4 regions of the Streptomyces sp. NPDC107528 genome follow, and region 1 is predicted to be linked to each of the others. Evidence: riboswitches for the same ligand, from Rfam matches in the RefSeq annotation. Region 1 holds a riboswitch; each other region holds the start of a gene.
What was found. Region 1 has a riboswitch for cyclic di-AMP ahead of ACZ7L5_RS38765 (C40 family peptidase). Riboswitches for the same ligand answer to the same signal wherever they lie in the genome.
Positions count from the first base shown of each region.

Region 2: linked by a shared signal. The riboswitch ahead of ACZ7L5_RS00445 (M23 family metallopeptidase) and the one ahead of ACZ7L5_RS38765 (C40 family peptidase) in region 1 are both predicted to bind cyclic di-AMP.
Region 3: linked by a shared signal. The riboswitch ahead of ACZ7L5_RS16885 (M23 family metallopeptidase) and the one ahead of ACZ7L5_RS38765 (C40 family peptidase) in region 1 are both predicted to bind cyclic di-AMP.
Region 4: linked by a shared signal. The riboswitch ahead of ACZ7L5_RS40205 (transglycosylase family protein) and the one ahead of ACZ7L5_RS38765 (C40 family peptidase) in region 1 are both predicted to bind cyclic di-AMP.

Region 1 is NZ_JBVKAV010000015.1:86,441-93,799, forward strand. It holds gene ACZ7L5_RS38740 (ATP-binding protein) at 1-99, shown strand, start outside; gene ACZ7L5_RS38745 (response regulator transcription factor) at 96-815, shown strand; gene ACZ7L5_RS38750 (C40 family peptidase) at 886-1,956, opposite strand; gene ACZ7L5_RS38755 (hypothetical protein) at 2,403-2,756, shown strand; gene ACZ7L5_RS38760 (tellurite resistance/C4-dicarboxylate transporter family protein) at 2,734-3,720, opposite strand; gene ACZ7L5_RS38765 (C40 family peptidase) at 3,966-5,132, opposite strand; cyclic di-AMP (ydaO/yuaA leader) riboswitch at 5,141-5,309, opposite strand; gene pcrA (DNA helicase PcrA) at 5,675-7,359, shown strand, end outside.
Region 2 is NZ_JBVKAV010000001.1:110,658-118,016, reverse strand. It holds gene ACZ7L5_RS00460 (bifunctional acetate--CoA ligase family protein/GNAT family N-acetyltransferase) at 1-942, opposite strand, end outside; gene ACZ7L5_RS00455 (HPr family phosphocarrier protein) at 1,133-1,414, shown strand; gene ACZ7L5_RS00450 (GntR family transcriptional regulator) at 1,627-2,322, opposite strand; gene ACZ7L5_RS00445 (M23 family metallopeptidase) at 2,524-3,306, opposite strand; cyclic di-AMP (ydaO/yuaA leader) riboswitch at 3,320-3,481, opposite strand; gene ACZ7L5_RS00440 (M16 family metallopeptidase) at 3,694-5,082, opposite strand; gene ACZ7L5_RS00435 (M16 family metallopeptidase) at 5,079-6,458, opposite strand; gene ACZ7L5_RS00430 (DNA gyrase/topoisomerase IV subunit A) at 7,005-7,359, shown strand, end outside.
Region 3 is NZ_JBVKAV010000004.1:680,389-687,747, forward strand. It holds gene ACZ7L5_RS16855 (S8 family serine peptidase) at 1-684, shown strand, start outside; gene ACZ7L5_RS16860 (GTP cyclohydrolase II) at 755-1,399, opposite strand; gene ACZ7L5_RS16865 (MarR family winged helix-turn-helix transcriptional regulator) at 1,515-2,030, opposite strand; gene ACZ7L5_RS16870 (dihydrofolate reductase family protein) at 2,079-3,212, shown strand; tRNA gene ACZ7L5_RS16875 (tRNA-Met) at 3,311-3,384, shown strand; gene ACZ7L5_RS16880 (PP2C family protein-serine/threonine phosphatase) at 3,488-4,591, shown strand; cyclic di-AMP (ydaO/yuaA leader) riboswitch at 4,821-4,978, shown strand; gene ACZ7L5_RS16885 (M23 family metallopeptidase) at 4,990-6,015, shown strand; gene ACZ7L5_RS16890 (aldo/keto reductase) at 6,212-7,156, shown strand; gene ACZ7L5_RS16895 (PrsW family intramembrane metalloprotease) at 7,176-7,359, opposite strand, start outside.
Region 4 is NZ_JBVKAV010000016.1:138,364-145,722, forward strand. It holds gene ACZ7L5_RS40185 (SurA N-terminal domain-containing protein) at 54-698, shown strand; gene ACZ7L5_RS40190 (nucleoside triphosphate pyrophosphohydrolase) at 811-1,791, shown strand; gene ACZ7L5_RS40195 (cytochrome P450 family protein) at 1,861-3,177, shown strand; gene ACZ7L5_RS40200 (transglycosylase family protein) at 3,344-4,396, shown strand; cyclic di-AMP (ydaO/yuaA leader) riboswitch at 4,603-4,801, shown strand; gene ACZ7L5_RS40205 (transglycosylase family protein) at 4,806-5,489, shown strand; gene eno (phosphopyruvate hydratase) at 5,807-7,096, shown strand; gene ACZ7L5_RS40215 (FtsB family cell division protein) at 7,222-7,359, shown strand, end outside.

The sequences.
Region 1 (7,359 bases):
CGCATGGAGCGCAACGGCGGTACGGCCCGGCTGCGGGCGGTACCCGGCGGTGGCACGGAGGTCGAGCTGGAGATGGAGAGGGCGGAGAAGACGTCATGAGCGACCCGACCGAGGGGAACGAGCCCGTGGAGTCGACCGGCGGGAGCGCGGGCGAGCGACATGTGCGCGTGGTCCTCGTCGACGACCACCGCATGTTCCGTACGGGAGTCCAGGCCGAGATCGGCCGGACCGAGCAGACCGGCGTCGAAGTCGTCGGAGAGGCCGCGGACGTCGACCAGGCGGTCACGGTCATCACCGCGACCCGCCCCGAGGTCGTCCTCCTCGACGTGCACCTCCCGGGCGGCGGCGGGGTCGAAGTCCTGCGCCGTTGTGCCCCGTTGATGGCGGACGCCGAGCAGCCCGTCCGCTTCCTCGCACTCTCCGTCTCGGACGCGGCGGAGGATGTGATCGGGGTGATCCGGGGCGGTGCGCGCGGGTACGTGACGAAGACGATCACCGGCACCGACCTGGTCGACTCCATCTTCCGGGTCCAGGACGGCGACGCGGTCTTCTCGCCTCGCCTCGCCGGGTTCGTACTGGACGCCTTCGCTTCGACGGACGCGCCGCCGGTCGACGAGGACCTCGACCGGCTCACTCAGCGCGAGCGGGAGGTGCTGCGGCTGATTGCGCGGGGGTACGCGTACAAGGAGATCGCCAAGCAGCTGTTCATCTCCGTCAAGACGGTCGAGTCCCATGTGTCGGCGGTTCTGAGAAAGCTTCAGCTGTCCAATCGGCACGAGCTGACGCGGTGGGCCACGGCGCGACGGCTGGTGTGATGCCGGGCTCCGGTTCGGCGGGCCGAGGTCCGCGGCGGGCCGGGGTATGGCCGGGCCGGGCCGGGCCGGTTCACACCACGCGCGTGGCCCCTGCGAACGGCATCTCGTCGAGTGGGGCCACCCGGACCGGGGCCGAGGGGTTCGGGGCGTGGATCATCCGGCCGTTGCCGATGTAGAGGCCGACGTGGCTGATGCCGGAGTAGAAGAACACCAGGTCGCCCGGGAGCAGTTCCGAGCGGGAGACGCGGCGGCCGGCGTCGATCTGGGCGTAGGTCGTGCGGGGGAGGGAGAGGCCCGCAGAGCGGTACGCGGCCTGGGTGAGGCCGGAGCAGTCGAAGGCGTTGGGGCCGGTCGCGCCCCAGACGTAGGGGCTGCCCAGTTTTGAGTACGCGTACGAAATGGCTGACGCGGCACGGGCGTTGGGTGCCTGTGCCGTGGCCGAGCCGGGAGCGGTCAGGGCGTCTCGGGAGCCTGTCGAGGAGCGGGCCGCGCGGTCGGTGGAGCCGCTCCCGCTCTGGAGGCGGGCGCGCTCCTCGGCGGTCAGTTGGGTGAGCAGAGTGCGGGCGGCGTCCAGCTTGTCGGTGATCGTTTTCCGGTGCCCTTGCAGTTCCGCCTGGCGGGACTGCAAGGAGGTCAGCTCGACGCGCGCGGCGCCGCGTAGCTGCTCGATCTCGCGTAGTTGCCTGCGGACGCTCGCGACGGATGCCGCCTGACGATTGCCGGCGCGTTCGGCGAACTCCGCGCCGTCGAGGTAGCGGTCGGGATCGTTGGAGAGCGCGAGTTGGAGTGCAGGGTCGACGCCGCCGTCGCGGTACTGCGCCGCGGCCATCGAACCAAGCGCTTCGCGCGCCGAGTTGAGCTTCTCGGTCTTGCGGGCTGCCTCGTCCTGGAGCGACCTGATCCGCCGCTCGGCGGCATCCGCCTTCTCCTTCGCGCCGTTGTACTTCTCGGTCGCGACCTCCGCCTCGTGGTACAGCTTGTCCACCTTCGCCTTGACCTGGGCCGGTGTCAGCTGCGGTTCGGCGTGACCGGTCCCGTCGAAGCCCGTCGCCGTCGCCGCGCCCGCCAGGGCGATCGTCCAGGCCGTGCGGGCCGTACTGCCGCCGACCGAGCGCTGACGGGGCTTTCGGTGCGCTGCCACGTGGACTGCACGTCCTTTCGTACGACCGCCTCGTCCCGCACGTCCGCCACGACAGCCTGGGGAGCGGACGGACGACTGCCCGCGGGCGGATGACGCGTCCGGCGACGGCCCACACAGGGGGAGCGGGCCGCCGCCGGACCTTTCTCGGCGGTGGTGTCCGACTGCCGCCCCTGGCCCGGGCGGCGGTGGGGAGCCGGTCACCTGGTGGAGGACGCTAAACCTGCGTGTGTCGGGGTGGTAACGCGTTGTGCGGAAGTGCCGGGAGCGGATCGTTGGGTGACCGTAAGTGAGCGTGATCGCAGGATGAGGGCGTCTTGTTCACGCTGTGTGCTGACCGATGTGGCGGAATGGGAGGCGGGTGGGGGCTGCGGAGTGCTATGGGGCGCATATATGCAAGGCCGGGGCGGTGGTGGGTGCCTTGACGGGGCTGATTAGGCTCCGGCCCCATGGACGTACTCATCCACCTTTTCGTCGGTCTGCACATCATCGGTATCGCCGCGTTGCTGGGTGGTTTCTTCACCCAGATGAAGGCGATGGGCCAGGGCACCGCCCGGTTCGTGCCCGCGATGCTGCACGGCGCGCTGACCATGCTGGTCACCGGCGTCATCCTCGTCGGCCTCAACCAGGCGGACGATCAGTCCGTCAACAACATCAAGATCGGCGTGAAGCTGGCGCTGCTGATCGTGATCCTCGGGCTGGTGTATGTGAAGCGGGACGAGGAGACGGTGGACAAGCGGCTCTTCGGGTTGGTGGGGCTGCTGACCACGGTGAACGTCTTCATCGCCGTTCTGTGGACATGACCGCGGTGTAGCTCAGTACTGCGCCTGCCGTGACCGCCAGCCAAGCCGCGACGGCGATCCACAGCAGCGCCTCGCCGGGGGTCTTGAGCCACGACACGTCCACTGCGGTGGCGACGGAGAGGGCCGCCGCGGCCGTCATGCCCATGGGGAACACGGTTGCCCAGCGGCGTACGTCGTAGCGCGGCCGTGGCCAGGCGATCTCGGCGAGAAGCAGGACGGCGTACCAGGCCAGGTCCAGGACGAGCAGGGCGACGGTCACCGTGCGCAGGACGTCGGTGTCGTCCTCGTTCCAGAGGTACAGGCCGGGGCTGTCGGCCGACATGAGCTTCGAGCCGGCGAGCGCGGAGATGGCGAGGGCGCCGCCCGCCACCCAGTGGTCGCCGGCGCCCCTGGCCACCTGCCGCAGGTCGAAGCGGGTCAGCGCCATGACGTAGAGCACCAGGCCGAGCCAGAACAGGACGAGGGCCGTGTGGGCGAGCCATGCCGTGGACTCGGTCGCGGCGAGGGTTGCGGCCAGGACGGCGAGGCCCTGCGTGGCCACGCAGCCGAGGAAGACCGCGCCGGGCATGCGGGGGTGCCAGCGCAGTACCACGGCGATGAGGAGGCCCGGCCAGAGCAGGGCCGCCAGGGCCAGTAGGGCCTTGGCGAGGGGTTGCCAGCCGAGGGTGGCGAAGCGGGTGCCGAGAACCGTCGTCGCGGCGATGGCGGTGAGGGCGGCGGGGGTGGCTGCCTCTTTCAGCCACCTGGCGCGGTCCCAGAGGAGCCTTGCGGTGAAGCCGCCCGCGAGAGCCAGCCAGGCTACGCAGGCGAGGGCCAGGGCGATTCGGGACAGGGTTTCGTAGCCGGTCTGGTGAAGGGCGACCGACAGGATGCCGGTTGCCATGACGGCGGCGCCGGCTGTGGGGGGACTCTGCGACCACCAGGTGTGGAGGGGGGATGCGGGGGTGGTCGTGGGGGCGGGCATGGGGTCGATGCTAGGGAGTGGGGGGTGCGGGGCGGGTGGGGGCACGCGCGCGTGTGGGGTGAAATGCACGTCTGCCGCGCGACGGTTGAGCGACGGGTCCCTGTGGCGGCCCGCTCGGGTGAGTGGCGTTCGGGAAGCGCCTTCGGGTGTGGGGTGGGTCGGGGCCGTGCCGCCGTGCGCGGGTGCGTTTGCCGCACCACTACGCGCGCGTGGCGGAGGATGTGCGCCACGCGCGCGTGTGTTCGTCAGGCCGGGCGGACCACGCTGTGGATCGACGACTCTCCGTCGTAGTAGATCGACTCCTCGCGGACGTACGCGCCGGGCTTCGGGGCGTGGATCATCATGCCGTTGCCGATGTAGAGGCCTACGTGCGTGATGTCGTCGTAGAAGAAGACCAGGTCGCCGGGCTTGGCGCTGGAGAGGGAGACCGTGGTGCCGGCGTTGACCTGGTCGTAGGTGACGCGGGGGATGTCCACGCCTGCGGCCTTCCAGGCGCCCTGGGTGAGGCCGGAGCAGTCGTAGGAGTCGGGGCCGGTGGCGCCCCAGACGTACGGCTTGCCCACCTGGGAGCGGGCGAAGGCCAGGGCCTTCTCGGCCTTGGTGGCGTACGAGGAGTCCGACGCTGACGAGTCGGAGGAGGACGAGTCGGACGAGGAGTCGTCGCTCTCCTGCTGCTGCGCCGCCTCCTGGCGCCGACGCTCGGCCGCCTCTTGCTGCCGGGCCAGTTCCGCCGCCTTGCGGGCTGCCTCCTCCTGCTTGCGCTTCTCGATCGCGGCGAGGCGGGCCTTCTCCTCCGCCGTCAGCTTCGAGAGCAGTTCGCGTGCGTCGGCGAGCTTCTTCTGGACGGTGGACTTGGCCGTCTGGAGGTCGTTCTGCGACTCGGTGAGCGTTTCGAGGCTCTGGGTGGCCTCCTTGCGCTTTTTCATCGTCGCGGACTGCTGGGTGAAGTAGTCGTCGACCGATTCCTTCTGACGGCCCGTCATGCGGTCCATCAGCTGGGTCTGGTCGAAGTAGTCCTGCGGGGTGTCCGCCAGGAGGAAGGTCGCCGTGTCGGGGGCCGAGGTGCCCGTGCGGTACTGGGCGGCTGCGTTGCGGCCGAGTTCCTCGCGCGCGTCGTTGAGCTTCTGGGTGCGCTGGGCGACGTCGTCGAGGAGGGTGTCGACGCGCTTGCGCTGCTTTGCGGTCTTCTCTTTGGCCGCGTTGTACTTCTCGGTCGCCGACTCCGCCTGGCGGTAGAGGTCGTCGACCTTCTTCTCGACCTCCTCGAGGCTCGGTTTGTCGTCCGTCGAGGGGCTCGCGTTGGCCGTCTGGGACAGCAGGGCGACGGAGGTGAGGGCCGCCGTGGCGAGGGCGGGGGTCCGTATGCCTGCTACGCGCGTTCCAGCGGGACGCGACTTGCGGTGCGACGCCAAGGGAGGCGACTCCTTCCATGCTCCGCCTACCGAGTTAGCTGTCGGGTTCGGGCGGATGGTTCGGAAGGGTTGCCCTACGGCCGCTCCCCGGGCGGGAGTCGGGCCGATTCACCCCAAGTTCGGTGGGTCCCCGGCTCCGGGTGCACGGCGGCGCTCCGGACTCGGCGGAGGCCGTGCGGCCCGGCGTCGTTCGCCGGTGGGGGTCGTACGGCCTGTCCGGCACGGTAGCCAACTCGTGTGGCCCCTGTGAAGGTTGATGTTCGATATGCCCGATACATTTTCGTGACCTTGGCGATGTGTGTCGGGGATCGCGGTCGATGCGTATGGGTTGGTGGTCAGTTGCATGCGTTTTGGGCTTTGGGGGCATATCGGCTGACTTGGATCGGTTGGCTTCGGGGCGTTGCGGATCGTAATGGGGTGGTTGTGGAGGGTGAGGGGGGTGTCCGGGGTGCGTGGGTTCTGAAGATCGGTGAGTGCTGAAACAGGTGATGTTCTCGGGGCGGCGGCGGGCTGTCAGTGGGGCGCCCTAGACTCGGAGAGCGATGAGCAGCCTCTTTGACGACAGCTTCCTGGCGGACCTCCAGGCCCCGCGGGCCCATGCGGACGAGCATCCGCCGCCGCCCGAGGACGAACACGCTCCGGAGCCGGTTCCGGACGATCTGTTCGGCGGGAAGTTCGACGTGCCGCCGGACCGGGACGACTACTACCGCGACGGCGCCCCGCGCCCGGCCCTGGATGCGGCAGCGCTGCTGGAGGGGCTGAACGAGAACCAGCGTGCGGCCGTCGTCCACTCCGGCGGCCCGCTGCTCATCGTGGCCGGTGCCGGGTCGGGCAAGACGCGTGTGCTCACCCATCGCATCGCGTACCTGCTGGCCGAGCGGAATGTGCATCCGGGGCAGATCCTCGCGATCACCTTCACCAACAAGGCCGCGGGTGAGATGAAGGAGCGCGTCGAGCAGCTCGTCGGCCCGCGCGCGAACGCGATGTGGGTGATGACCTTCCACAGCGCGTGCGTGCGCATCCTGCGGCGTGAGAGCAAGAAGCTCGGGTTCACTTCGTCCTTCTCGATCTACGACGCCGCCGACAGCAAGCGGCTGATGGCGCTCGTGTGTCGTGATCTGGATCTCGACCCCAAGCGGTTTCCGCCCAAGTCGTTCAGCGCCAAGATCAGCAATCTGAAGAACGAGCTGATCGACGAGGAGGACTTCGCCGCCCAGGCGACGGACGGCTTCGAGAAGACCCTCGCGCAGGCGTATGCCTTGTACCAGTCGCGGTTGCGGGAGGCCAACGCCCTCGACTTCGACGACCTGATCATGACGACGGTCAATCTGCTGCGCGCCTTCCCGGACGTCGCCGAGCACTACCGCCGGCGGTTCCGGCATGTACTGGTCGATGAGTACCAGGACACCAACCACGCGCAGTACGCGCTGGTGCGCGAGCTCGTCGGTACCAGTGAGCACCCCGTCGACGTGCCGCCGAGCGAGGCCGACATCCCGCCCGCCGAGCTGTGCGTGGTGGGTGACGCCGACCAGTCGATCTACGCCTTCCGGGGCGCCACCATCCGCAACATCCTCCAGTTCGAGGAGGACTACCCGGACGCGACGACCATCCTGCTGGAGCAGAACTACCGTTCCAGCCAGACGATCCTGACCGCCGCCAACGCGGTCATCGAGCGCAACGAGTCCCGGCGCCCCAAGAACCTGTGGACCAACGCGGGCGCGGGCGCGCGCATCACCGGCTACGTCGCGGACACCGAGCACGACGAGGCGCAGTTCGTCGCCGAGGAGATAGACCGACTGACGGACGCGGGCGATGCGAAGGCCGGTGACGTCGCCGTCTTCTACCGGACGAACGCCCAGTCCCGTGTCTTCGAAGAGATCTTCATCCGCGTCGGCCTGCCCTACAAGGTCGTCGGCGGGGTTCGGTTCTACGAGCGCAAGGAGGTCCGGGACGTCCTGGCCTACCTGCGCGTGCTGGCCAACCCCGAGGACTCGGTACCGCTGCGGCGGATCCTTAACGTCCCCAAGCGGGGCATCGGCGATCGTGCCGAGGCGATGATCGACGCGCTTGCACAGCGGGAGAAGATCAGCTTCCCGCAGGCGCTGCGCCGGGTCGACGAGGCGTACGGCATGGCCGCGCGGTCGACCAACGCCGTCAGGCGCTTCAACACGCTGATGGAGGACCTCCGTACGATCGTCGAGTCCGGCGTGGGGCCGGCGACCGTCCT
Region 2 (7,359 bases), on a different contig from region 1:
GTCGGGCCCGCTCTCGGCGTACCCGGCGGAGAGCACGACCAGCCCCTGCACGCCGTGCTCGCCGCACTCTGCGACCACGTCGGGGACGTACGCGGCCGGCACGGCGACCACCGCGAGGTCGACCTGTTCCTCGATGTCGCGCATGGAGCGGTGCGCGGGCACGCCGTCGAGTTCCTTGAGGTCCTCCGGGAACGCCCTGTTCAGTGCGTACAGCCGTCCCGTGAACCCGGCGTCGCTGATGTTGCCCAGGACGCTGCGGCCCACCCCGCCCGGGGTGCGGCCGACGCCGATGACGGCGACCGAGCCGGGCACCAGCAGCCGCTGCACGGACCGGGCCTCGGCGCGCTGTTCGCGCGCGTACTGGACGGCGAGCGAGCGGTCCGTCGGCTCCAGGTCGAACTCCAGGCGGACGACGCCGTCCTCGAAGCTGCGTTTCTGGGTGTACCCGGCGTCCGTGAACACCTTGATCATCTTGTTGTTGGCGGGCAGCACCTCGGCGGCGAAGCGGCGGATGTCGCGCTCGCGGGCGACGGCGCCGATGTGTTCGAGCAGGGCGGAGGCGACGCCGCGGCCCTGGTGGGCGTCCTGGACGAGGAAGGCGACCTCGGCCTCGTCGGCGGGCGCGGACGCGGGCATTCCGTCGGTGCCGATCCGGTCGTAGCGTACGGTGGCGATGAACTCGCCGCCCACCGTGGCCGCGAGTCCCACCCGGTCCACAAAGTCGTGGTGCGTGAAGCGGTGGACGTCCTTTGCGGACAGCCGCGGGTAGGGCGCGAAGAAGCGGTAGTACTTCGACTCGTCCGACACCTGCTCGTAGAAGCTGACCAGGCGCTCGGCGTCATCAACGGTGATGGGGCGGATGCGCGCGGTGCCGCCGTCGCGCAGCACCACGTCGGCTTCCCAGTGGGCGGGGTACGCGTGCCTGTCCGAGGCGCTCTGCATGGGGCCCAGAGTACGGCTCGCGTACGACAACGGCGCGAGGCAGTCTGTTCAGGACGTACGTGGGGTCGAGGCCGCGACCCGACGGTCACCTCAGGAGGGGACGTTCGTCGGACGTTCGTCCAGTTCCGTCGTGCTTCACGGGTGTGGGAAACTGGTCTAGACAACCCTGAGAACCGAAGGGCAGCATCACATGGCTGAGCGCCGCGTCAACGTCGGCTGGGCCGAGGGCCTCCACGCCCGCCCCGCCTCCATCTTCGTCCGAGCCGCCACGGCCACAGGCGTCCCGGTGACGATCGCCAAGGCCGACGGCAACCCCGTCAACGCGGCCTCCATGCTGGCCGTCCTGGGCCTGGGCGCCCAGGGCGGCGAGGAGATCGTCCTCGCCTCCGACGCCGAGAGTGCGGACGCCGCCCTCGACCGTCTGGCGAAGCTGGTCTCCGAGGGCCTCGAGGAGCTGCCCGAGACGGTCTGACGGACCTGAGCGGGACCTCCCACAGCAAGCGGTGAAGCCGCGCTCGCCTTTCCGGCGGGCGCGGCTTCACTGTTTTCGGCACTGGGTTCGTGTTTTCGAGCAGGCGCTCCCACTTTCGAGGCGGGCGGGCCCGAGAATTACCTGCACATCCGAAAATGGGCAGCGAGAATTCGCCGCCTCCGAATATCTCCTCTTTGTATACGGCGCCCGTGTTAATGCCGCAGGCTCGGCATGTTTACGGGATGTTGCGAATTCCTCACACGCTCCGTGCGATCACGGCGGGAGCCGAAGCGCAGCCGGTGCGCGGAGATCGAGCGCTCGGTGTGCAGCGCCGTGATCGCGCGGGCGCGCTCGCCGTCGCCGCGCGCCACCGCGTCCACGATCGCGCCGTGCTCGGTCCAGGACTCCACGGGGTCGGCCGGCGCCTCGACGGCGTACATCCAGGCGATCTTGTGGCGCAGCTGGGTCAGCATCGAGGTCAGGGCGGGGCTGCCGGAGGCCTGGGCCAGCGTCTCGTGGAACCAGCCGCCCAGGGAGCGCAGATCCTCGCTGTTTCCCCGCCTGGCCCGCTCCTGGCCCAGCCTGACCAGGCCGCGCAGGACCTTCAGATGGGCCTCGGTGCGCCGCTGGGCGGCCCGGGAGGCGCCGAGCGGCTCCAGGAGGGTGCGCATCTCCAGCAGGTCGGCGGCCTCCTGCTCGCTCGGTTCGGCAACGCACGCGCCCGCGTGCCGCCGGGTCACCACGAAGCCCTCCGCCTCCAGGGTGCGCAGGGCCTCGCGCACGGGGACTCGGGAGACGCCGTAGCGGCGGGCGAGGAGTTCTTCGGTGAGCCTGCCACCGCGCGCGTGGACCCCGGCGACGATGTCGTCCCGGATCGCGGTGCATACCGAGTGCGCCGGAATACGCATGACCGACCTCCGCCTTAATCCCCGTGAAACGTCGACGAATGACGTGTGTTCAGTGACTCTATTGCAACCGGCCGGAATTTCCGACGGCGGGCCGGAATCCATGGATATTTTTTGGACAGCGGGCCGTTCGAAACGCCGAAAGCCCCGGCTCGGGGAGCCGGGGCTTTCGGAAGACGCGGTGTGAGCGTCAGAGGTGGGGCGTCAGAGGTTCACGCCGTGCGAGCGCAGGTAGGCGACGGGGTCGATGTCGGAGCCGTACTCCTGCGTCGTGCGGGCCTCGAAGTGCAGGTGCGGCCCGGTGACGTTGCCGGTGGCGCCGGACAGGCCGATCTGCTGACCGGGGGTGACGGTCTGCCCCACCGAGACGGCTATGGACGACATGTGGCCGTACTGGGTGTAGGTGCCGTCGTTCATCTTGATCACGACCTGGTTGCCGTACGACCCGTCCCAGCCGGCCTCCACGACGGTGCCGGAGGCCACCGAGTGGACCGAGGTGCCGCTGGCGGCATGGAAGTCGACGCCGGTGTGGCTGCCGGAGGACCAGAGGGCGCCGCCGGTCTTGTAGCCCGTGGAGACGTACGAGCCGGAGATCGGGGCGACGTAGGACAGCAGGCGCTTGCGCTCGGCCTCGCGGGCGGCGCGCTCCTTGGCCTCGCGCTCCTTCTTCGCCTTCGCGGCCGCCTTCTTGCGGGCGGCCTCCTCGGCGGCCTTCTTGCGGGCCGCGGCCTCCTTGGCGGCCTGCTCCTGGGCGGCGGCCTGGGCGTCGATCTGGTCGGCGATCGAGTTCTCGACGGAGACGACCGGGATGAGGCCGGTCTGTTCGACGGCCGGTTCGGCGGCGAGCGCCGGGGCGGCCAGGGTGCCGATCACGCCGGTGGCGGTGAGTGCGGCGACGCCCGCGGCGCGGGCGGTGGTGCGTTCGAAGCGGCTGGGACGACGGTGCTTCCCCGCGGGACGCTTCCCGGTGGCGCAGGTGAACGCCATGAAGTGGCTGGTCCTTTCCTTCCTTCTCGCCTACCGGGTTAGCTGACGGGTTCGGAGCAGGAAGGTCTCCTACGGACCCCCTCGCGGCTGCGCGGGCGTCCGATTCACCCCAGGGACTTCATGGGTCCCCGGCTCCCCTGGCTCGCGCCGTACGGGGACTCGGCGATGGCTGTCCGGTGCCGCGGGCGCGGCGCAGTGCCTGACGGACAGCCCGGAAGACGCTAAACGGGGCATCTTTCAATCCCCAAACGGATCCTGCCTTTTGTAGTGCATCCCACAGGTCAGACAGGCAACCTCTCCCTCAATTCGGGCATAAAGGGGCCCTGGTGACTCTTCCGTCACCAGGGCCCCTACGCGTGCGGCCGTCTCCGGCGCCGCGCCAGTCCCCTACTCGGCCGCCACGACGCTGACTTCGCCGATGCCGAGGGCCTCGACGGGCTCCCGGATCTCGGCCGCGTCGCCGACGAGGATCGTCACCAGGCGGTCGACCGGGAAGGCGCTCACGGCCGCAGCGGTCGCCTCGACGGTGCCGGTGGCGGCGAGCTGCTGGTACAGCGTCGCCTGGAAGTCGTCGGGCAGGTTCTGCTCGACCTGGTCGGCCAGCGTGCTCGCCACGGCCGCGGCGGTCTCGTACTTCAGCGGCGCCACCCCGACGAGGTTCTGTACGGCGAAGTCCCGCTCGGCGTCGGTGAGTCCCCCGTCGGCGACACCGCGCAGGACCTTCCAGAGGTCGTCCAGGGCGGGACCGGTGTTCGGCGTGTCCACGGAGCCGCTGATGGCGAGCATCGCCGCTCCCGAGCCGTCCGGGGCGGAGCGCAGGACCTGCCCGAACGCGCGCACACCGTAGGTGTAGCCCTTCTCCTCGCGCAGGACCTTGTCCAGGCGGGAGGTGAGGGTGCCGCCCAGGCAGTACGTGCCGAGCACCTGCGCGGGCCAGACGCGGTCGTGCCGGTCGGGGCCCACGCGACCGATCAGCAGCTGCGTCTGGACGGCGCCGGGACGGTCCACGATGACGACGCGCCCGCTGTCGTCCGCGGTCACCGGCGGGACCGGCCGGGGCTGGGCCGGAGAGCCGGTCCAGGCGCCCAGGGTGTCACCGAGCAGGGCGTCGAGGTCGACGCCGGTGAGGTCGCCGACGACCACGACGGTGGACGTCGCCGGGCGCACATGCCGCTCGTAGAAGGCGCGTACGCCCGCGGAGTCGATGCCGGCGACCGTGTCCTCGGTGCCCTGGCGCGGGCGGGACATGCGCGAGGTCGCCGGGAACAGCTGCCTGGACAGCTCCTTGGCGGCGCGGCGCGAGGGGTTGGCCAGCTCGTGCGGGATCTCGTCGAGGCGGTTGCGCACCAGGCGCTCCACCTCGGTGTCCTCGAACCCGGGCGCCCTGAGCGCGTCGGCGAGCAGGCCGAGTGCCTTCGGCAGCCGGGAGACGGGCACCTCGAGGCTGACGCGGACGCCGGGGTGGTCGGCGTACGCGTCGAGCGTGGCGCCGCAGCGCTCCAGCTCGGCGGCGAACTCCTCGGCGGTGTGCTTGTCGGTGCCCTCCGAGAAGGCACGCGCCATGATCGTGGCGATGCCGTCCAGGCCCTTCGGCTCGGCCTCCAGCGGCGTGTCCAGGAGGACCTCGACGGCGACGACGCGCTGGCCGGGGCGGTGGCAGCGCAAGACCGTCAGGCCGTTGTCCAGCTTGCCGCGCTCCGGTGCCGGGAACGCCCAGGGCCGGGCCTGGCCCGCCTGGGGCTGCGGGTGGAACTCCATGCTGGCGAGCTCGGTCACTGCGCCGACTCCTCGTTCTCGTCGGTGGTCCCGGCGGGTGCGGCCCCGTCGGCGGCGGCTTCCAGGTCCTCGGCCTCGTCGGCGACCGGCTCGTACACCAGCACCGCGCGGTTGTCGGGACGCAGACGCGCCTGGGCGACCGCCTGGACCTCCTGAGCGGTGACGTCGAGGACGCGCTGCACGGCGGTGAAGGCGAGCTGCGGGTCGCCGAACAGGACGGCGTACCGGCACAGTTCGTCGGCGCGGCCCGCGACCGTGCCGAGCCGGTCCAGCCACTCGCGCTCCAGCTGGGCCTGCGCGCGCTCCATCTCCTCGGCGGTGGGGCCCTCCTGCGCGAAGCGGGCGAGCTCCTCGTCGACGGCCGCCTCGATGACCGGCACCTCGACGTCGCCGGACGTCTTCACGTCCAGCCAGCCCAGCGAGGGCGCCCCGGCCAGGCGCAGCAGGCCGAACCCGGCCGCCACGGCCGTACGGTCACGGCGTACGAGCCGGTTGTAGAGGCGGGAGGACTCGCCGCCGCCGAGGACGGTCAGCGCCAGGTCGGCCGCGTCGCACTCGCGCGTGCCGTCCGTCGGGAGCCGGTAGGCGGCCATCATCGCGCGCGCGGGCACGTTCTCCTCGACGACCTCGCGCAGCTGCTCGCCGATGGTGTCGGGCAGCGAGCCGTCGCGGGGGGCGGGCTTGCCGTCGTGGGACTCGATGGAGCCGAAGTACTTCTCGACCCAGGCGAGCGTCTGCGCCGGGTCGATGTCGCCGACGATCGACAGGACGGCGTTGTTGGGCGCGTAGTAGGTGCGGAAGAACGCGCGGGCGTCCTCCAGGCTGGCCGCGTCCAGGTCGGCCATCGAGCCGATCGGCGTGTGGTGGTAGGGGTGCCCGTCGGGGTACGACAGGGCGGTCAGCTTCTCGAACGCCGTGCCGTACGGGACGTTGTCGTAGCGCTGCCGGCGCTCGTTCTTGACGACGTCGCGCTGGTTCTCCAGGCCCTCCTCGTCGAGCGCCACCAGGAGGCTGCCCATGCGGTCGGCCTCCAGCCAGAGCGCGAGCTCCAGCTGGTGCGCGGGCATGGTCTCGAAGTAGTTGGTGCGCTCGAAGCTCGTGGTGCCGTTCGGCGAGCCGCCCGCACCCTGGACGAGCTCGAAGTGGCCCGTGCCCTTCACGCTGCTCGAGCCCTGGAACATCAGGTGCTCGAAGAGGTGGGCGAGTCCGGTACGGCCCTTGACCTCGTGGCGGGAGCCGACGTCGTACCAGAGGCAGACGGCGGCGACCGGCGTGAGGTGGTCCTCGGAGAGCACCACGCGCAGGCCGTTGGCCAGGCGGTGCTCCGTGGCGGTGAGGCCGCCGGATTGTGCCTCCGGTGTGGCCGTGTGACCCATGGGCAAGGTGTCCTTCCGGTCGCGTGCACTGCGTTGTGTCGAGCGGTTCGTGCTCCGTTCCTGCCACTGTATGCAGCGTCCGAAGGGTCGGCGAAGTTCCCGGTCGGAACGCCGTGCCGGTATGCGGGTGCGTCCGGGCCCGCGACGACACGCGCGACGGCCCTCAAGCACGGCTCGTCGTCCTGTCCCGCGGACCTGCCGAACGGGGCGGGCCCGGCACGCGCCGACCGTGTCCAGGGGGCTCAGGCGGGCCCGCACACCCTGCGACCTGGCACTGTGCCCGCCGATCACTCCGGCGGGTGAACGGTCTCGCGGCGCGCGCTTGCCTTCGGCCCGTCCGGTCGCAAGAACGGTCCCGGACAGTGATGTTCGCTTCTCGCCCCGCCCCTCTGTCGCGGTGGAGGCCCGGCGTCGGCGACACTTCTGCGATGCCGGGTCGGAGCCCAACATCGGGTCCTGGTCGGTGGTTGTCAGTGCCGCGGTCCACAATGGTCCGCGTCAGATCCGCAGACGCTCGAGCGACCAGAACCAGAGGAGCCGGCAGCGATGGCCCGCCGCAGCACGAAGAACCCGCCGCCCGAGGACTCGTACGAGGAGAAGATCCTCGACATCGACGTCGTCGACGAGATGCAGGGCTCCTTCCTCGAGTACGCGTACTCGGTCATCTACTCCCGCGCCCTGCCGGACGCCCGCGACGGCCTCAAGCCGGTGCACCGTCGCATCGTCTACCAGATGAACGAGATGGGCCTGCGCCCCGACCGCGGCTATGTGAAGTGCGCCCGCGTCATCGGCGAGGTCATGGGTAAGTTGCACCCGCACGGCGACGCGTCGATCTACGACGCCCTGGTGCGCATGGCCCAGCCCTTCTCGATGCGCGTCCCGCTGGTCGACGGCCACGGCA
Region 3 (7,359 bases), on a different contig from region 1:
CGCCGTACGTCGGCGCTGCTGGACAACCCGTTCAAGCTGAACGCCGCCGTCTACGGCGCCTCCTTCGACCCGGAGTCCGTGACCGTGCCGGAGGCCGAGGTCGGTTCCCCGGTCGCCGCCTCCTGGACGGTGACCAACAAGCTGGAGGCCGTCGAGGGCAACCTCAAGGGCGGCGCGCTCGGCTCGTCGAAGACCGCGCGGCCGACCATCAAGGGCGGTGAGACGCACACCAGCACCATCGAGGTGCCCGAGGGCACGACCTCGCTGGACGTCTCCATCGGCAAGGTCTCCGACCTGGGCGCCGACCTCGACCTGTCGGTGTACGACGCCCAGGGCAAGCTCGTCGGCCAGTCCGCGGACGGCGACGCCGAGGAGGCCGTCTCCGTCGCCGACCCGGCCACCGGCAAGTACACCGTCGAGGTGTCCGGCTTCGAGGTGCCGTCCGGCTCGACCGCGTACGACTACCGGGACGCGTACTTCTCCTCCGCGCTCGGCTCGGTCAAGGTCGACGAGTCGGCGCCGGTGAAGCTCGGCACGGGTGACTCGGCGAAGGCGGCGGCGACCGTCACCGTCGCACGGGCCGTGCCGGAGGGCCGTCAGCTGTTCGGTGAGGTGCGGCTGGTCAACACGCGCGGGACGACCGCGGGTGTCGGCGGGGTGACGATCGAGAAGGTCACGCCGTAGTCGTCGGCACAACGACTGAGGGGCGGGCGTCCGAGAGACCGGGCGCCCGCCCCTTCTTGTTGCCGTTCGCTCAGCCCGCGCTGAGCTTCGCGAGGTCGCCCAGCGGGAGCGTGTGCTGGGTCTGGAGGACCTTCGCGCGCAGGTAGCGGACGTTGTCCGGGGTGGCGAAGACGCCGGTCGGGACGCGGCCCTGGACCTTGATGCCGAGGGCGCGCAACTGGTCGGCCTTGTCGGGGTTGTTGGAGAGCAGGTCCAGTTCGTCGATGCCGAGGGCGGTGAGCATCTGGGCGGCGGCCGTGTAGTCGCGGGCGTCCTCCGGGAGGCCGAGCGCGGCGTTCGCGGCGTAGGTGTCGAGGCCCTGGTCCTGGAGGGCGTACGCGTCGAGCTTGTTGTAGAGCCCGATGCCGCGGCCCTCCTGGCGCAGGTACAGCAACACCCCGCCGCGCTCGGCGATGCGCTCGACGGCCTCGCGCAGCTGGGGGCCGCAGTCGCAGCGGGCCGAGCCGAAGACGTCGCCGGTCAGGCACTCGGAGTGCAGACGGACCAGGGGAGTGCTGCCGGGGGCGGGGTCGCCGAGGACGACGGCCACGTGTTCCAGGCCGTCGGTCAGGCCGTGGAAGGTGATGAGTTCGGCGTCGACGCCGTAGCCGTCCTGGAAGCGCAGCGGAACCCGGACGCGGGCGCGCTGGGTGGCGGCGGCGGTGAAGTCGGGCATGCGGGTTCTCCGGGTTCCGTGCGGGGGCCAGCTGCTTCAGATTTGAAGCAGAACCTCGATACAGGACCCTATCCCATGCTTTAAATTTGAAGCAATGAGTTACCTGTGGCGTACGTCACGAACATGGCTTGCTGGACCGTCGCCGCCACGGCACGTCCTCCGCGGTGGCGTGCGCGGTGTCGCCCTGGAAGCCCCCGGCCACCGCCGTGAAGATCTCCTCCAGCTGCCCGACCTGCTCCGGGGTCAGCCGGTCGAAGAGCAGCGCCCGTACGGTCTCCACATGGCCCGGGGCCGCCCGCTCCAGGACGCGCATCCCCTCCTCGGTCAGGGCCGCGATGCTGCCGCGCTTGTCCCAGCGGCAGTCCTCGCGCCGCACCAGCCCGTCCTTCTCCAGGCGCGTCACGGCGTACGTCAGCCGGCTGCGGGTGATCTTCAGGCCCTCCGCCAGGTCGGTCATGCGCAGCCGCCGCTCCGGAGCCTCGGACAGGGTGGCGAGGATGGAGTAATACAGATGGGGCATGCCGGCTTCCTGCTGGAGCTGCCGGTCCAGCGCGTCCTCCACGAGGGCGGCGGAGGCGATGTAGGCGCGCCAGGCGCGCTGCTCCTCGGGGGTGAGCCAGCGAGTCGTCATGCGACCAGTGTAGGTTTGTTTCAAACTTGAACCAAGCGGAGCGTGCCGATGCCGTCGTACCCCTACGTCCTGCTGTCCGCCGCGGTCTCGCTGGACGGCTACCTCGACGACACCACCCCCGAGCGCCTGCTGCTCTCCGGCCCGGCCGACTTCGACCGGGTCGACGAGGTACGGGCGTCCGTGGACGCGATCCTGATCGGCGCCGGCACGATCCGCGCGGACAACCCGCGGCTGCTGGTGAACTCGGCCGAGCGGCGGGCCGCGCGGGTGGCGGCCGGGAAACCGGAGTTTCCGCTCAAGGTCACGGTCAGCGCGTCCGGCGAGCTCGACCCGACGGCGAACTTCTGGCACACCGGCGGCGAGAAGATCGTCTACACGACGGAGAAGGGCGCGGCGCGCCTGCGCCGCGCGCCGGTCGCGGCGGACGTGGTCGCGCTCGGCGCCGACCTGGACTGGCGGGGCCTGCTGCGGCACCTGCGCGAGGTGCGCGGCGTCGAGCGGCTGATGGTCGAGGGGGGCGGCACCATTCACACGCAGCTCCTTCAGCAGGGGCTGGCGGACGAGGTGCAGCTGGTGCTGGCGCCCCTGTTCGTGGGCGACCCGGACGCGCCCCGGCTGTTCGGGCCCGGCGGCTACCAGGGCGGTCGGCTGCGGCTGGTCGAGACGCGGCAGATCGAGGACGTCGTGCTGATGCGCTACGAGCCGACGGCGCCCGGCGCGGGTGTCCTGCCGTCCGCCGCGGACCGGAGCTGGCTGGCGGTGGCCTGCGATCTGGCCGCGCAGTGCCCGCCGTCGGAGACGGCCTTCAGCGTCGGGGCGGTCGTGGTGGCGGCCGACGGCACGGAGCTGGCGCGGGGGCACTCGCGGGAGGGCGGCGATCCCGTGGTGCATGCGGAGGAGGCTGCGCTGGCGAAGATCGCGGCGGGGGACCCTCGGGTGACTTACGCCACGGTCTACACGAGCCTGGAGCCCTGCACACATCGGGCGTCCCGGCCGGTTCCCTGTGCGCGGTTGATCCTCGATGCGGGGGTGCGGCGGGTGGTGACGGCCTGGCGGGAGCCGGACACCTTCGTGGCGGGGGCCGACGGGAGCGGGCTGCTGGCGGGGGAGGGAGCGGATGTCGTGGTCCTGCCGGAATACGAGGGGCGGGCCAAGGCTCCGAATGGGCATCTGCTGCCCTGACCGCCCCGCCCGACGGGTGCGGAAAACACCGTTCAGGGCGGGGCCGGGGAAACGCGTGTGCATCTTGTCCTGCGGATGGCGTACTATTGAGTCATCGCCGCGGGGTGGAGCAGCTCGGTAGCTCGCTGGGCTCATAACCCAGAGGTCGCAGGTTCAAATCCTGTCCCCGCTACTGATGACTCAGGGTCGGAACTGATCAGTTCCGGCCCTGAGTGTTTTCCCCCCGACCGCGCCGCTCGTCCGGTCGGCCCTCACCACTCGCCCCGCGCTCCCGCATCGGCAACCCTGGTGAGGTGGAGCAACGGCGGATCTCGTACGCACGCCGGTTCGTCCGGCTGCTCCCCGCCCTGCTGATCGCGGCCGGATGCGTGTACGACTCCGTCACGCCCACGGACTTCACCGGCGCCCCCTTCTTCACCGCCGCACCCCTGGTCGCCGCCCCGCTCTACTCACAGCGCGGCACCGTACTCACGGGCATCGTGGCCGTCACCGCCCTGCTCGTGCTGCGCATCGTGCGCGGCGGCCTGCCCCGGGCCGGGGCGATCACGGAACTGGTCACCGTGGTCACCGTCTCCGTCCTCGCCGTCCTCATCAACATCCTCGTCCGCCGCAGCGACGAACGCCTCGCCTCCGCCCGCGAGATCGCCGAGGCCGCCCAGCGCGCCGTACTGCCCCAGCCCGCCGAGCGGATCGGCGGCTTCCAGATCGCGGCACGGTACGAGGCGGCGCAGGAGGGCGCGTCCATCGGCGGCGACCTGTACGCCGTGCAGGACAGCCCGCACGGCCTGCGGGTCGTCGTGGGGGACGTACGCGGCAAGGGCATCGGGGCGGTGGGCGCGGTCGCCGTGGTCATCGGGGCCTTCCGGGAGGCCGCCGAGCAGGAGGCCACGCTGGAGGCGGTGGCACTGCGCCTGGAGCGGGCGCTGGCCCGCGAGCGCGACCGGCGCGAGTGGGCCGAGTCCGACGAGGGGTTCACCACCGTCGTGCTCGCCGAGCTGCCGCACGGCAGCGGGATCGTGCGCCTCGTCAACCGCGGGCATCCCTCGCCCCTGTTGCTGCACGCCGACGGCACCGTGCGCGCGCTGCCCGCCGCCGAGCCCGCACTGCCGCTCGGCATGCGGGACCTGGGCGTCTGGCCCGACCGGGCCCAGGAGGCCGACTGCCCGAGCGGGGCCACGCTGCTCCTGTACACCGACGGCCTGAGCGAGGCACGGGACGCCGGCGACCGCTTCTACGACCCCGAGGCGGGACTCGCGGGGCGCGCCAACGCCCGCCGCGAGCCGGCCGCGCTGCTCGGCGTCCTCGCGACGGAGGTGCGGCGGCACTCGGGGGGCGGGATGGCGGACGACATGGCCCTCATCGCCGTACGGCGGCCGTGATGTCACCGGCCGTGACCGGGTGATCCCCCTCCGCATAACAACTGACATACCGTCAATACCCGTGTGACGCCTGAGGTCTGGCCAACTCGCCCGATTTAGGCCGCTCATGACCCGTAAGTCCGGGCGAAAATCGTTAATGATCAAGTGGAACAGCTTGGAATCAGCACCCCGGGTCTATTAACGTTCGATAACGCAGCGCGGTCGTCCCAGCCGTCACAAGAGTCGGCTCCGTGCGCACGCGCCGAATCTCGAAAGGGAACCGGGGAACCACCACCTTGGGGTGAATCGCGCAAATACCACCGTGAACTCACGGGCGGTATACGCGCGTAGGAGACCTTCCTGCTCCGAACCCGTCAGCTAACCCGGTAGGCGAGAAGGAAGGAAAGGAGTACGCCCACGTGGCGTCCAACCGGCCTGCCCCGCAAGCCCCGTTCGTGCCGAGTCAGCGCAATACCGACACCTTCGGCTACGACCGCGACCGCACCGACGAGGGCCCCTTCGAGGAGTGGAACCCCACCGCGGAGTCCCTTCGTCCCGTACGCGGCAGGCATCGCGTCTCCAAGCAGCGCGGCGGGGGACTCGCCCGCAGCTCCACGGTCCTCGGCGTCGGTGTCATAGCCGCCGTCGGCGCGGGCGGCATGGCCAGCGCGAACAGCGGCAAGCCGCCGGTCGCCATCACCATGCCGGACCTGCCCCTGATCTCGGACGACTCCTCCGACCCCGCCGAGGACGCGGCCACCGCGCTCAGCACCATGGGCGAGACCTCCGAGGACACCGCGCAGGGCGGTTCCGACGCCGGTGAGGCGCTGCGGAGCCGGATCATCGCGCAGGCCGAGTTCCAGCAGGACCAGATCGACAGCAAGGCCGCCGCAGCCGCGGTCGCCGCCGCCGAGAAGGAGGCCGCCGACGCGGCCGCCAAGGCGGAGAAGGAAGCCAAGGCCAAGGCCGCCGCCGCGAAGGCCGAGGCCGAGGAGGAGGCCCGCAAGAAGGCCGAGGCCGAGCGACTCGCCGAGCTGGCCAAGCAGTACACACTGCCGACCTCCTCGTACACCCTCACCTCGACCTTCGGGCAGGCCGGCGCCTACTGGTCCTCCGGCTACCACACGGGCCTCGACTTCGCCGCGCCCACCGGGACGCTGATCAAGGCCGTGCACAGCGGCACGATCACGTTCGCCGGCTGGGACGGCTCGTACGGCTACAAGACCGAGCTCACCCTCGACGACGGCACCGAGGTCTGGTTCGCGCACCAGTCCTCGATCAGCGTGAGCGTCGGCCAGAAGGTCAACACCGGTGACGTCATCGGCCGCGTCGGCGCCACGGGCAACGTGACCGGCGCCCACCTGCACCTCGAGGTGCACCCCGGCGGCAGCTCCAGCGGCATCGACCCGCTGGCGTGGCTGCGCGGCAAGGGGCTCACGCCCTGAAGTCCTGACGGCCCGTGCGCCTGTTGAGGCTCGGCCACTTCTGAACCCCGGCTTCCTGCTCCGATCCTCGGCAGTCCTGACGGCGTCCCCCCGACGTCAGGCCTGCCGGTATCCGCAGCGCCGGGGTTCGCCTGTTTACGGGAACTTTGCGGCCCTTCCGGAAGATCGGCCTCCATCACGGACGTTGATGTCGAGCATGACTTCTCTACGCAAGCTCGGCTCCTCCGACCTCGAGGTCTTCCCGCTCTGCCTCGGTGGCAACGTCTTCGGCTGGACCGCCGACGAGCCCCAGTCCTTCGCCGTCCTCGACGCGTACACCGAGGCGGGCGGCAACTTCATCGACACGGCCGACTCGTACTCGGCGTGGGTCGAGGGCAACGTGGGCGGCGAGTCCGAGACCGTCATCGGCAACTGGCTGAAGGCGCGCGGCAACCGGGCGGACATCGTGATCGCCACGAAGGTCAGCCAGCATCCCGACTTCCAGGGCCTCACCGCCGCCAACATCAAGGCGGCCGCAAACGCCTCCCTGCGTCGCCTCGGCACCGACCACATCGACCTCTACTACACCCACTTCGACAAGCCGGAAGTGCCGGTCGAGGAGATCGTCGGCGCGCTGGACGAGCTGGTGAAGGCGGGCAAGGTGCGCGACATCGCCGCCTCCAACATCTCGGCGACGCGGCTGGAGGCGTCCCTCGCCTTCTCCGACCGCGAAGGCCTGGCTCGCTATGTCGCCCTCCAGCCCCACTACAACCTGGTCTCCCGCGACACCTACGAGGGCGAACTCCAGAACCTCGCCGAACGGCAGGGCCTGGCGGCGGTCCCGTACTTCGCCCTGGCGGCCGGGTTCCTCACGGGCAAGTACCGCGCCGGTACGGCCGTGGACAGTCCCCGTGCCCAGGGCGCCGGCAAGCACGCGGAGACGGAGCGGGGCCGCAGGGTGCTGGCGGTGCTGGACGAGATCGCGTCCGCCCACGAGGTACCCGTGGCCGCGGTGGCCTTGTCCTGGCTCGCGGCCCAGCCGACGGTCACGGCCCCGATCGCCTCGGCACGGACGCCGGAGCAGCTGCCGGCGCTGCTGGGGGTGGCGGAGCTGACGTTGACGGAGGGGGAACTGGGGAGGCTCACGGCGGCGTCGGCATGATCCTCCCGCCGCCCCACGGTCACGTCCGATAGGGGTTGTACGCGGGGTAGGGCGCCGCCGCCCCGTATCCCGCGTACCCGCTCCCGTACGGCTGCCAGTGACCGGGCGGCGCCCCGTACCCATGAGCCGGCGGCCAGACCCGCGCCGCGGCCACCGCGTGCTCCAGTGCCGGCCGTGCGACCTCCCGGCGTCGCCACAGCTCG
Region 4 (7,359 bases), on a different contig from region 1:
TGGTGGAGGTGCTGCGCACCGCACCTGTTGTTGCGCTCCCTCAGGAGGTCTCCTTGCACCGCCGCCGTCGTACCGCGCTCCTTCTCTCCGCCGCGATCGTCGCGGCGCCCCTGCTGACCGCCTGCGGAAGCGACGCGCATCCGGGTGCGGCGGCCGTCGTCGGGGGCCAGCGGATCACCGTCGCGCAGCTGGAGAACCGGGTCGGCGAGGTACGCGCCGCACAGCGTGAGGCCGTCCCCGACGACGCCCAGTACGCGCAGGTCATCGCCAAGTCCGGCACCCTCCCGCGGGACGTCCTGCACACGATGGTTCTCGACCAGGTGCTGCACCGGGCCGCCCAGGAGGCGGGCGTGACCGTCACCCGCAAGGAGCTCCAGGAAATGCGCGGCGGCCTGGAGAAGCAGGTCGGCGGCGCCAAGGCGCTGGAGACGGCCTGGCTCCAGCAGTACGGCATCCCGCCGCAGCGCCTCGACGAGAACCTCCGCCTCCAGCTGGAGGCCCAGAAACTCGCCACCTCCCTCGGCACCGACACCGGCAAGCCCGCCTTCTGGAACGCCCTGGCCGAGGCGTCCAAGAAGCTCGACATCGACCTCAACCCGCGCTACGGCACCTGGGACGTCCAGAAGAGCGGCCGGGCGGACGCGAAGACGCCGTGGGTGCGCGAGGTGACGGCGACGGGGACGCAGCAGACGGCGTAGCGGCAGGGCAGCCGCCCCATGTGAACAGGCGAGGGCATCCCCACCCAGCCTGTGGACAACTTGCCTGTGGATAACTCGGGGGCCCGTCGGCGACGTGGGTTACGTTCGGATCGTGAACGCAACCAGTCCCGAAGCCGCCCCCGGCCGCATCGTCCTGCTCACCACCAGCCACCGTGTCGCACCCGGCCTGCTGTCCTGGCCCGCCTGGCAGGCGCTGCACGCGGCCGACCGTGTGCTGTGCGCGGACGGCGCGCACCCCCAGCTGCCGTATCTGCGCGAGGCAGGCATAGCGGTCGACGAGACCGCCCCGGCCGCCGAGCAGCTGATCGCCGCGTGCGCCGGCGGCCGCACGGTCGTGGTCGTGGCGACGGGCGAGGGCGAGCCGGCCCTGACGGACGGCCTGGCACGGCTCGCGGGCTCCGGACGGGTCAGCATGCCGGACCTGGAACTGCTCCCCGCCTCCTACGACCTGCCCGGCGCCCGCCTCCTCGACCTCGTCCAGGTCATGGACCGCATCCGCGTCGAGTGCCCGTGGTCCTCCCAGCAGACCCACAAGGGCCTGGCGAAGTACGGGATCGAGGAGGCCTACGAACTCGTAGAGGCGATCGAGGACGGCGACCGCGACGAACTCCGCGAGGAGCTGGGCGACGTTCTTCTGCAGGTCGTCTTCCACGCCCGTATAGCCGAGGAGGACCTGGAGTCCCCCTTCTCCATCGACGACGTGGCCGGCGGCATCGTCACCAAGCTCATCCACCGCCACCCGCACGTCTTCGGCGACGAGACGGCGACGACCCCCGAGGAGGTCAAGGAGCACTGGCTGCGCACGAAGGCGACGGAGAAGCAGCGCGAGTCGGTGACGGACGGGATCCCGCTCGGACAGCCGGGCCTGGCACTGGCCGCGAAGCTGGCGTCCCGGGTGCGTACGGCGGGCCTGGAGGTACCACTGCCGACGGGGGACGGCCTCGGCTACGAACTCCTCGCGATGGCGGTGCGCGCGGAGGCGGCGGGGGTGGACCCGGAGGCGGCCCTGAGGGTCGCGGCTCGGACCTTCCGGGATGCCGTGCGGGCCGCCGAGGGGGTGTCCCCTCAGTAGGGAGCGAGGCCGGACCGGCAACGGTTGGCGGGGAACAGGGGCCGGACCGGCAACGGATACCGTCAAGGAGTGACCAACCAGCCCACCCCCACCGGCACCACTCCCGGACTCTCCGGACCCTCCGGACCCTCCGAACCGTCCGGACCCCCCGACCTCTTCACCTGGGAGTTCGCGACCGACCCCTACCCCGCCTACGCCTGGCTCCGCGAGCACGCCCCGGTCCATCGGACCCGGCTGCCCAGCGGTGTGGAGGCCTGGCTGGTCACCCGGTACGACGATGCCAAGCAGACCCTCGCGGACAACCGGCTCTCCAAGAACCCCGCCCATCACGACGAGCCCGCGCACGCCAAGGGCAAGACCGGCATCCCCGGTGAGCGCAAGGCCGAGCTCATGACGCATCTGCTCAACATCGACCCGCCGGACCACACCAGGCTGCGCAGGCTGGTCTCCAAGGCGTTCACGCCCCGCAGGGTCGCCGAGTTCGCGCCCCGGGTGCAGGAGCTCACGGACCAGCTGATCGACCAGTTCGCGGCGAAGGGAAGCGCCGACCTCATCCACGAGTTCGCCTTCCCGCTTCCCATCTACGCCATCTGCGACCTGCTCGGCGTCCCCCGCGAGGACCAGGACGACTTCCGGGACTGGGCGGGCATGATGATCCGCCACCAGGGCGGCCCCCGCGGCGGTGTCGCGCGGTCGGTGAAGAAGATGCGCGGCTATCTGGCCGACCTCATCCACCGCAAGCGGGAAGCCCTGCCCGAGGAGCCCACGCCCGGTGAGGACCTCATCTCCGGACTCATCCGGGCCTCCGACCACGGAGAGCACCTCACCGAGAACGAGGCCGCGGCGATGGCCTTTATCCTCCTGTTTGCCGGTTTTGAGACGACCGTGAACCTGATCGGCAACGGCGTCTACGCGCTGCTCACACACCCCGAGCAGCGCGCCCGCCTGCAGTCGTCCCTCGCCGCCGGGGAGACCGGCCTCCTCGAAACCGGCGTGGAGGAACTCCTGCGCTACGACGGCCCCGTGGAGCTCGCCACCTGGCGCTTCGCCACCGAGCCGCTCACCATCGGCGGGCAGGACATCGGGGCCGGTGACCCCGTTCTCGTCGTCCTGGCCGCCGCCGACCGGGACCCGGAGCGGTTCGCCGACCCCGACGTCCTCGACCTCGGCCGCCGGGACAATCAGCACCTCGGCTACGGCCACGGCATCCACTACTGCCTTGGCGCCCCGCTGGCCCGCCTGGAGGGCCAGGCCGCCCTCGCCACACTCCTCACCCGCCTCCCGGATCTCCGACTCGCCGTGGACCCGGGGGAGTTGAGGTGGCGCGGAGGTCTCATCATGCGTGGGCTGCGCACACTTCCGGTGGATTTCACACCAGTTGGGTGAGTGCGTCCACCTCGTCAAACGTGACGCGCGCTCAACTCTGTGATCTTCACGTGATCTACGCGGCATTAACTTGTGACAAGTGATCGAATGCCTATACGTTCACGGATCAACGACGGCGCCAGGTTTAAAGCGCCGCGGTCACTGCTGCCTCGTGAAAGGTCCCCGCATGCTCTCCGGGAACGGTCGTCACCGTCGCCCCCGTCAGGCGCCGGCTCTCCTCGTCGCGGCCGGAGTGACCGGGTCCGCCATCGCCATCCCGCTGCTCGGCGCCGCGAGCGCGAGCGCCGCCGACGGCACCGTGTGGGACAAGGTGGCCGAGTGCGAGAGCGGTGGCTCCTGGAGCACGGACGAGGGCAACGGGCGCTACGGCGGACTGCAGCTGACCCAGGACGACTGGGAGCAGTACGGCGGCCTCGACTTCGCCCCGCGTCCCGACCTGGCGAGCCGTTCCCAGCAGATCGCCGTGGCGCAGGAGATCCTCGCCGACCAGGGAACCAAGCCCTGGGGTACCTGTGCGGTGCTCAACGGGCTCACCCCGAAGAACGGCTTGGTCGACCTCGACACCGGAGTGGACGACGACTCGCCGTCCGATGTGTCCGGGTCCTCCGGCTTGCTTGATTCGTCCGGCTCATCGAGTTCGTCCAATTCGTCCGACTCCTCGGGTTCCTCGAACTCGTCGGACCCGGCCGATGGCTCGTCGGGTTCGTCGAGCGAATCGCCCAGCGCTTCGTCCGAATCGCCCCAGGACTCATCCTCTTCCCCCTCTTCCCCCTCTTCTTCCTCTTCTACGTCTTCGTCCCCTTCGTCGTCCAAGGCGGACAGCTCCGCGAAGGCCGATGCGTCACCCGACGCCAAGGCCTCGAAGTCGCCCGACAGCTCCCCCGTGGAGACCTCGGACGGGGACAATCAGGACAACTGGGTGCAAGATGTGGGCGCCTGGAGCCTCGTCGACACCGGCGCGCTCACCGGCGAGGAGGCCGGCTCCGGTCGGCACCGCGGGCCCAGTGCCGATGAGAGCGAGACCGTGGACCCGGCCCCCGAGTCCTCCGGTCGCCACGCCTCGTACAAGGTCCGCGCCGGCGACACTCTGGCCTCCATCGCCGACTCCCTTGACCTCGACGGCGGGTGGCGGGCGCTGTACGACGCGAACAAGGGCGCCATCGGCGGCAACGCGAACGACATCGTCCCCGGTCAGACCCTGGACGTCCCCGTCGAATAAGGGCCGAACGGGGCGAAAAACAACGAGAGTTCGCGTCACCTTTCGCACCTGAATGTCCGTTTTGAATGCGGTGAGAGATAGATCTCAGAAGCCCTGATCGTCTTTGTAATTCCGGGAATCGGGTGTCTACGGTCGTGATCGCTCGTCACCACGAGCCCCGGCTGCCGCAACGCCGAATCCTGCCAGTGGCCGCACGGGAACAGTCGTCGCGTCAAGCGCCGTAGGCAGGAGCGGGGGACCCAAGGTAAGCGCCGGGTCCGGCAGTTGAGGCCTTTCGGGGCCGCACGCCGGAGTCGGCTTGGGGTGAAGCCGCGCAACGCGAGCCGAAAGGCGGACGAGCGCGGCCGGGCAACTCAACCGGCCCGAACCCGACAGCTCACCTCGCAGGCGTCGGTGAGGGGATCCAACCATGCTGTTTTCCAGCAAGGGCAAGCACCGTCGTCCGTCCAAGGCCGCCCGCGCCATAGCCGTCGTCGGCGTCACCGGCGCCGCCGCCGTCGCCGCCCCGCTGATGGCGGCCGGCAGCGCCTCCGCCGCCACCGCCTCCGAGTGGGACGCCGTCGCCCAGTGCGAGGCCGGCGGTAACTGGTCCATCAACACCGGCAACGGCTACTACGGCGGCCTGCAGTTCTCCGCCTCCACCTGGGCCGCGTACGGCGGCACGGCGTACGCCTCCACCGCCGACCAGGCCACCAAGGCGCAGCAGATCGAGATCGCCGAGAAGGTTCTCGCGGGCCAGGGCAAGGGTGCCTGGCCGCACTGCGGCACCGGCCTGTCGAGCGCCGCGTACAACGGCTCCGGCTCCTCGCAGAGCACCGAGGCCACCCCTCGCGCCACCGAGGAGCAGCCGGCCTCCCGCTCCGCCGACCGTCCGGCGGCCGAGAAGAAGTCGACCAAGACCGTCACCACCCCGACCGGCAAGAAGGTCAAGAAGGGCGACGGCGAGTACAAGGTCGTCAAGGGTGAGACCCTCAGCTCGATCGCCGAGAAGAAGAAGGTCAAGGGCGGCTGGGAGAAGCTGTTCCAGCTGAACAAGGACATCGTCGAGGACGCCGACCTGATCTACCCGGGTCAGCAGCTGCACCTGAAGTAATACGCGGCCACAAGCTGAACCACAGAGCCCTCACATCCGTGGAACTCATCATGAAGACCTCGTGAGGGTCACCCCCGTCCCCCACGGGCTCCCCGCTCCGGTGCGTGTTCCCCCGTACGCACCGGGGCGGGGCTTTTTCTTTCCCTGTTGGTCACCCACCCTTTGTTCCGGTAGGGAACAATGGGTACGGTTCGGTCCTGTCCACGGGACGGTCGGTCGGCTGCCGATGTCCCCGGGGCGGTTAGGCTCTAGTCGCAAGGCTCACAGCCCCGCACCACCAGCGACACAGTGCTTCACATCCCAAGAAGGAGATACTCGTGCCGTCCATCGACGTCGTCGTAGCCCGGGAAATCCTGGACTCCCGAGGCAATCCCACGGTCGAGGTCGAGGTCGGCCTCGACGACGGCAGCACGGGTCGTGCCGCCGTTCCGTCCGGCGCTTCGACGGGCGCCTTCGAGGCCATCGAGCTCCGCGACGGCGACTCGAACCGCTACCTCGGCAAGGGCGTGGAGAAGGCCGTCCTCGCCGTCATCGAGCAGATCGGCCCGGAGCTGGTCGGTTACGACGCCACCGAGCAGCGCCTGATCGACCAGGCGATGTTCGACCTGGACGCCACCGACAACAAGGGCTCCCTCGGCGCCAACGCCATCCTCGGCGTCTCCCTCGCCGTCGCCCACGCCGCCTCCGAGGCCAGCGACCTCCCGCTGTTCCGCTACCTGGGCGGCCCCAACGCGCACCTGCTGCCGGTGCCGATGATGAACATCCTGAACGGCGGCTCGCACGCCGACTCCAACGTGGACATCCAGGAGTTCATGATCGCCCCGATCGGCGCGGAGTCCTTCTCCGAGGCCCTGCGCTGGGGCGCCGAGGTCTACCACACGCTGAAGAAGGTCCTGAAGAGCAAGGGCCTGGCCACCGGCCTCGGCGACGAGGGCGGCTTCGCCCCGAACCTCGGCTCCAACCGCGAGGCCCTCGACCTCATCCTGGAGGCGATCAAGGAGGCCGGCTACACCCCCGGCGAGCAGATCGCCCTCGCGCTCGACGTCGCCGCGTCCGAGTTCTACAAGGACGGCGTCTACACCTTCGAGGGCAAGGACCGCTCGGCCGCCGAGATGACCGAGTACTACGCGGAGCTCGTCGACGCGTACCCGCTCGTCTCCATCGAGGACCCGCTGTTCGAGGACGACTGGGACGGCTGGAAGACCATCACCGACAGGCTCGGTGACAAGGTCCAGCTCGTCGGAGACGACCTGTTCGTCACCAACCCCGAGCGCCTGGCCCGCGGCATCGACGAGGGCGCCGCCAACGCCCTGCTGGTGAAGGTGAACCAGATCGGCTCGCTCACCGAGACCCTGGACGCCGTCGAGCTGGCCCAGCGCAGCGGCTTCAAGTGCATGATGTCCCACCGCTCCGGCGAGACCGAGGACGTCACCATCGCCGACCTGGCCGTCGCCACCAACTGCGGCCAGATCAAGACCGGCGCCCCGGCCCGCTCCGAGCGCGTCGCCAAGTACAACCAGCTGCTGCGCATCGAGGAGATCCTCGACGACGCGGCGGTGTACGCCGGCCGCAGCGCGTTCCCGCGGTTTCGCTCTGCGAACTATTAAGCACAGCAAGGGCTGAGCCGGCTGAGCCCCAACCTGGGGTGAGGCTTAGCCAGTCGTACGTACGTCCCCGTACTCGGTCCCGTACCGTGTGCGGGGACGTACGCATGTGAAACGGGAGGCGGGACATGGCCGTCAAGGATCGGGACCGGTTCTCCACCGCGACCAGGATCCGGTTGCTCGGCGAGCAGACGGCGGCCCGTGTCTACCGCTCCCAGACGAAGCGGCAGGCCCGGCGCTCCAGGCTCACCGGACGCGCCGCGCTG